DNA from 2 places in the Paenibacillus sp. S-38 genome. Region 2 is predicted to be linked to the other one. Evidence: riboswitches for the same ligand, from Rfam matches in the RefSeq annotation. Region 2 holds a riboswitch; the other holds the start of a gene.
What was found. A riboswitch is a leader RNA that binds a small molecule or an ion and turns the genes downstream of it on or off. The one in region 2 is predicted to bind S-adenosylmethionine.
Positions count from the first base shown of each region.

Region 1: it holds a riboswitch for S-adenosylmethionine, as region 2 does, so the genes downstream of both, metA (homoserine O-acetyltransferase MetA) here and ACP26L_RS07075 (methionine ABC transporter ATP-binding protein) in region 2, are expected to answer to the same signal.

Region 1 is NZ_CP187970.1:6,958,156-6,961,566, reverse strand. It holds gene corA (magnesium/cobalt transporter CorA) at 248-1,183, opposite strand; SAM riboswitch class I at 1,638-1,787, shown strand; gene metA (homoserine O-acetyltransferase MetA) at 1,917-2,843, shown strand; gene ACP26L_RS30355 (aminotransferase class I/II-fold pyridoxal phosphate-dependent enzyme) at 2,840-3,411, shown strand, end outside.
Region 2 is NZ_CP187970.1:1,495,871-1,499,281, forward strand. It holds gene ACP26L_RS07065 (MetQ/NlpA family ABC transporter substrate-binding protein) at 1-448, opposite strand, end outside; gene ACP26L_RS07070 (methionine ABC transporter permease) at 509-1,174, opposite strand; gene ACP26L_RS07075 (methionine ABC transporter ATP-binding protein) at 1,167-2,192, opposite strand; SAM riboswitch class I at 2,408-2,557, opposite strand; gene rbsK (ribokinase) at 3,374-3,411, shown strand, end outside.

The DNA.
Region 1 (3,411 bases), 2.7 Mb from region 2:
CCGCCCAAAGCTGAGATGCTCATCGAGCTCGGCAGCTAGGAAAGCACAGACGCAGTGATAAGTGTGACCATGAAACGGCTGGGCAGCTGAACTGCTGAACTGCCCTATGCCAGCGATCATAGCGCTTCCTCGCCTTTTACCGCCCGGTAGACCACTCCATGCCAGTGTCCTGCGCACTACAATAACAAAACCCCCGGACCTCCATGGAAGGAAGTCCGGGGGTTTCTCATCGGCCGGCGGGTTATGCTCACAGCCAGTCTTTCTTGCGGAACAGCCAGAACATCGCGATGCCGAGGAACACCATGCCGAAGATCAGTGAGAGGCCGCCCCAATGGGACTTGGCTCCCGGGATATACTCTACGTTCATCCCATAGATCCCGGTGATGAACGTCAAGGGCATGAAGATCGTGGTGATGGCCGTGAACACTCTCATGATTTCGTTCGCCCGGTTGGCCAGGGACGACTGATAGGCTTCGCGCAAGTTGCCCATGAGCTCCCGGAACGTATCGAACGTCTCGGAGATCTTGACCGCGTTCTCGTAGATGTCGCCGAAGTACTTCTTCAGCGGCTCGGAGATCAGCTTCAGCTCCTTGCGGCCCAGGGTCGCGATCACTTCACGCTGCGGATTGAGCACCTTCTTCAGCCACAAGATCTCGCTGCGCAGACCGATGATCTCGTTGAGATGCGCCTTCTTCGTGTGCATGAGGATCTCTTCCTCAAGCTTCTCGATCTTCGCGTCGATCCGGTCGCCGACCAGGGTATAATTATCGATGATCAGGTCAATGAGGTGATACAGGAACTCGTCGGGCGCCTTGACTTCCTCTTCCCAGAGGACGGGCTTCAGGGCGCGGATTTCGTTAATTTTCTGCCGGGTAATCGTTATGATGTAATGCCTGCCTAGAAAGATGTTAAGGGCACGCAGGAAAATTTCTTCGTCATCAAAGCGGATGGAATTAAATACAATGAAATAGTGCGTGTCGTACAGTTCGATCTTCGGACGCTGTTCTTCTTCCGTCAGCACGTCCTCTACAGCCAGTTCGTGAAGGTGGAACAAGGGCTGAAGCATCTCGAGATCCTCCGGTTCCGCGTCGATCCAGTAGAATCCGTGATGCGGAGGGACCACCGTCTGGGTAATGTCCTCCACCAATGTGAATATGCCGTCCTGCACCAAGCGTGCCTTCATAGGTCTCACCCTTTCGTGTTGCCGAAACCGGAACACGACCCTTGCCTACGGCGTGCGGACTGCAAAAACCTGCTGAGGGCGTCAGCCGAAGGGGCGGCTGCGGAGGGCAGGCGGATGGCAGAATCGAACGATGGCAGGGGGCCGGGTTCCATTCGGAATATGGAGCATTAATTGAACGCAGAAGCGACTCCTCGGGTCTCCGTCCATTCGTTTGATCGCACCCCTTTATTGAGAAGATTGTCGAACCCTTGTCTAGTATAACTCGGCGTTTTCAAGAACACAATGCAGATTTGTCGGCCTGCTATAAGGTATGTTCGAAGGGGATTCAGGGTGCGGACAGCTGCCGGCGGGAGGGGAAATAAACGGCTTAGGGCGTGGACTCCCCCCTTGACGGGCGCTTTCTTTTCGATTAAAGTATTGTTATCCAAAACAACTGAATAGATTCGGTTTCACACTCTTATCAAGAGCAGGTTGAGGGACTAGCCCGATGATACCCGGCAACCGACAATCCTTTGCAAACAGCAGGCAGGTATACAGACACGAAGCGAAGGCATTGCACGGTGCTAATTCTTGCGGAAGCGTAACGGCTTCTGATAGATGAGAGAGAGGACGATGTAACATACAAAGGCCTTTCTCGTCGCGCGCGGGGAAGGTCTTTTTGCTGTAATACCTGGCCTTCTCCCTCGCAGAGTGCGGGAATAACGAATCGATCCCAAGAAGGAGTGAAACCCGGATGCCAATTAAAGTACCAGATCAACTGCCCGCCAAAGAAATCCTGATTAACGAGAACATCTTCGTCATGGACGAAAGCGTGGCGTTCCAGCAGGATATCCGTCCCCTGCGGATTGCGATTATGAACCTGATGCCCACCAAGGAGACGACGGAGACCCAGCTCCTCAGGCTGATCGGGAACACTCCGCTGCAGGTCGAATTCATTCTGCTGCACCCGAAGACGCATACTTCGAAGAACACCTCGCTCGAGCACCTGGAGCAATTCTACAAAACCTTCGAGGACGTCAAGCACGAGTATCTGGACGGTATGATCATTACGGGCGCCCCTGTGGAACAGCTGAACTTCGAGCACGTGAACTACTGGGACGAGCTGGCCGAGATCATGAACTGGTCCCGCACCCACGTGACCTCGACCCTCCATATCTGTTGGGCGGCCCAAGCGGGCCTGTTCCATCACTACGGCGTGCCGAAGTACCCGCTCGAGGAGAAAATGTTCGGGGTATTCCCGCACACGATCTCGAAGCCGAACGTGAAGCTGCTCCGCGGGTTTGACGAAGCGTTCTATGTGCCGCAGTCGCGCCATACCGAAGTGCGCCGGGAGGATATCCTGAAGCATCCGGAGCTCGAGATTTTGTCGGAGTCGGAGGATTCAGGGGTCTACATCGTCGCCACCAAGGACGGCAAACAGATTTTCGTTACCGGACATTCGGAATACGACGCTTGTTCATTGAAGGCGGAGTATGACCGGGATGTGAACAAAGGGCTCGAGATCGCCATACCGAAGAATTACTATCCGAACAACGATCCGGCGCGGCAGCCGCTCAACACCTGGAGAGCCCATGCGAACCTGCTCTTCTCGAACTGGCTCAACTACTATGTCTACCAGGAAACGCCTTACGACCTGTACAAAGGAGAATATGTGATATGAGTACACACGAGGAACAGAAGCCGCAGTCGAATAAGCTCCAAATCGAAAGCCGTCTGGCGCAGATCGGTTCTATCGAAGAGCCGGTTACCGGGGCCGTATCCTTCCCGATCTATAACTCTACGGCGTTCCGCCATCCGAAGCTCGGCCAGAGCACCGGCTTTGACTATGCCCGCACGAAGAGCCCGACCCGCACGGTGCTTGAGAAGGCGATCGCGGAGCTGGAATCCGGCGACGCCGGGTTTGCTTGTTCCTCCGGCATGGCCGCCCTGCAGACGATCTTTGCCTTGTTCCGCCAGGGCGACCATCTGATCGTATCGCTGGATCTCTACGGCGGCACGTACCGCCTGCTGGAGAAGATCATGTCGCGCTTCGGTGTGACGGCGACCTACGTGGATACGAATGATCTGGATGCACTGGAAGCGAGCGTGCAGCCGGGGACCAAGGCCGTGCTGATCGAGACGCCGACGAACCCGCTGATGATGGTTACCGATATCGAGCTCGTGTGTACATGGGCGAAGAAGAAGGGCATTCTCACCATCGTGGACAACACGCTGCTGACGCCGTTCTT
Region 2 (3,411 bases):
GGTCGTTCGGGATGGCTACAGTAGCGCCGTCCTTCAGTTCGTCGGCTTTCTTGATCTTCTGGGAGTACGCACCGAACGGCTCGATGTGGACGCCAACGACTTTCACCAGGTTCATGCCTTTAGCTTTGTTCTGGTCATCGAGGTAAGGCGTGTGCTGGAAGAAGTTCGCGTCGAGCTGCTTCTCGAATACCTGTACGTTCGGCTGAACATAGTCCGTGAACTCCTTCACTTCGAGGTTCACGCCTTCGGCTTTGAGCTTGTCCTTGATGCTGTTCAGGATCTCAGCGTGGGGAACAGCGGTTGCGCCGACCTTCAGCGTCACTTCCTTGGCAGGTGCTGCGCTTCCGTTCGATGGGGCTGGCGCCGCCTGCTCGGCCGGCTTGCTGCCGCATGCCGCGAGCGAGAAGGCCATAACCAGAGACAGGGCGAGTGTTAGCGGTTTTTTCATAGTAGAATCCCTCCATAAATGTAGTGTGGTATAAAGTCCTTGGATCTATATCAAAAATCCTTACTTGCGCTGAAATCTCCGGACGAGCCGGTCGCCGAGCGACTGTAGGATTTGAACCAATACGAGCAATATAACGACAGTGACCACCATGACCGGCGTGTTGAACCGCTGGTAGCCGTAGCGGATCGCGAGGTCCCCAAGACCGCCGCCCCCGACTACACCGGACATCGCTGTGTAGGAGACGAGCGTGACGGCGGTGATCGTGATCGCCGCGATCAGGCCCGGACGGGCTTCAGGCAGCAGCACGCGGGTGACGATCTGCCCGGAGGTGGCGCCCATGGATTGGGCGGCTTCGATCACGCCGCGGTCGACCTCACGCAGGGCCGTCTCCACCAGACGCGCAAAGAACGGCGCGGAGGCGATGACGAGGGGAGGAATCGATCCCGGGACGCCGATCGACGTGCCGACGATTACCCGGGTCAGCGGAATGACGAGAATCATCAGGATGATGAACGGCACGGACCGCAGCACGTTGACCACGAAGGATAGCAGGGCATAGAGCGCATTCTGCTGCAGCAGCTGGCCCCGCGAGGTCAGGAACAGCAGGATGCCAAGCGGGAGGCCGATCACCACGGTGAAGAGCGTCGACAGCCCCAGCATCGTCAAGGTATCATAAGTAGCAAGGGAGATATCCTCCCAGACGATGTCTTTCAAAAACTCAGCCATGCTGCATCACCTCCACGTCAAGTCCGCGTCCTCGCAGGGCGGCGATGGCCGCTTCCGCCTCGGCCGTGTTCACGCGCAGCTCGAGCAGGAGCTGGCCGTAGGGCGTATCCTTCAGGCGGGATACGGTCCCCTGCAGAATGACGAACGGCACGTTCGTCTCACGCATCGTTTCGAACAGCACCGGCTCGTACGTCTGCTCGCCGAGGAAGGTCACACGGATGCGGATCCGGCTGCCGGCGCTCGAGTCAGCCCCGGTCTCAGCGAGTAACGTCTCGGGATCTTCCGCGAGCTGCGCCACGAAATCGCGTGTAGTCGGATGCTGCGGCTTCAGGAACACCTCGGTCACGGAGCCCATCTCCACGATGTGACCTCCGTCGATGACCGCGACCCGGTCGCAGATCGTCCGGATCACGTGCATCTCGTGCGTGATCAGCACGATGGTGATATGCAGCTTCCGGTTGATGTCGAGCAGCAGCGAGAGAATCGAGTTGGTCGTCTGCGGGTCGAGCGCCGATGTCGCTTCGTCGCAGAGCAGCACCTTCGGGTTCGTCGCCAGGGCGCGGGCAATGCCGACACGCTGCTTCTGGCCCCCGGAGAGCTGCGACGGATACTTATGCTCGTGGCCGCTCAGGCCTACGAGTCCGACAAGCTCCTGCACGCGCTGCTTGATCTCGGCCTCGGGCCGTTTGGACAGACGCAGCGGGAAGGCGATATTGTCCGCCACGGTGCTCGACGAGAGCAGATGAAAGTGCTGGAAGATCATGCCGATGGACCGGCGCTCTTCCTGAAGGCGGCGGCTGCTCAGCTTCGTCATCTCGACGCCGTCGATAATGACTGTGCCGCCGGTCGGCTTCTCAAGCAGGTTGATCGTGCGGATCAAGGTACTCTTGCCCGCACCGGAGTGTCCGATGATGCCGAAGATCTCGCCTTTGTTAACGGTCAGGTCGATCTTTTGCAGCGCCGTAACGGTTCCGCGCCCGCTTGGATATTGTTTGGATACGCCTTGCAGTTGAATCACATCTACACCTCCGGAAATACGCACTAAAAAACCTGCAGCATCGTAAGCAACCGGCAGCGGCCGAAGCCGGTCTGCGGGGATTGCAGCGAGGTACAGGTTTATGATGTCACACTGTGCCCTCTCATCTGTCAGAATCCAGCAGCCTTGTCCCATCCTCCGGTGCGCGGGTGTGCACCAAAGGCCTGGGGGCCTGCTCCGGCCGGGGCGTCCGCATGAGCGCGCCTCGCAGCCGGGCTGCATTCTGAAGGAATTGGCACCAGACTTCCTTGGATCGTGAACAAGCCTTGCCGCTTGCACGCTTTATCCATACAGGAACGGTTGCCGGGCTTCATCGGGCCTTATCCCTCCGCCTCTCTTGATAAGAAGTGAACCGCTATGAAATTAGCAGAATAATTAACCTTGGGTCATATTGCTAGGGACTTAAAAACGATCTTTATCATATAGAAAAACAGGGATGAAGTCAACAGCTGCGAGTAATCCGGGACCCTAGCAATGTTTCCCACTCTATGATTTACCCGGATTGGGAGTGTTGGAACCCGGTTTTTGCCATAAGGAAAGAAAGTGAAGGACGGCGTCAGTAAAGGCCGGGACAGAAATGTACGTTATCGGATGATGATAGGGAGAGTTTCGAAAGGTCATCTTCTATTGGCTTCGATAGTAGACGAGGCGTGCCCGGGTAATGAAATCCGTGAAGAACAGGGCGGAAGCCCGCGAATGATGGCTGGCGAGTCGGTCGGCGGCTGAAGTACCCGGTCGGTCAGGATGCTTTTTTGGTCAGGACGGAAGTGCTGTCACCAGATGGGATGGAGGCAGGGCGGAAGACTGCACCAGATGGGATAGGGGCAGAGCGGGAGTTCTGTCAACAGATAGGATAGTGTTAGGACGGAAGTGCTGTCACCAGATGGGGTAGTGTCAGGGTGGAAGTGCCGTCATCAGATGGGATAGGGGGCAGGGCGGAAGTGCACGGTCATCGGGTGCTCACCAAAGACGAAGCAAACGGGCAATCAAAACCTATCGTTCGAATAAAAACCGGGGGCAGGGGGACGTTCATGGCTGGCCGGTAGGCTGCTGCGATTCCCGGGTAGTAATACAATAGAGAAGCCTTGGACTTCGGCATACCGCCAAGGAAGAGGTCTGTTTCAGATGGGAATGAAAACTGTAGAAGAGGAGTGTGGTAAATAATGAAGCGTCCACGTATTGCCGTAGTCGGAAGCCTCAA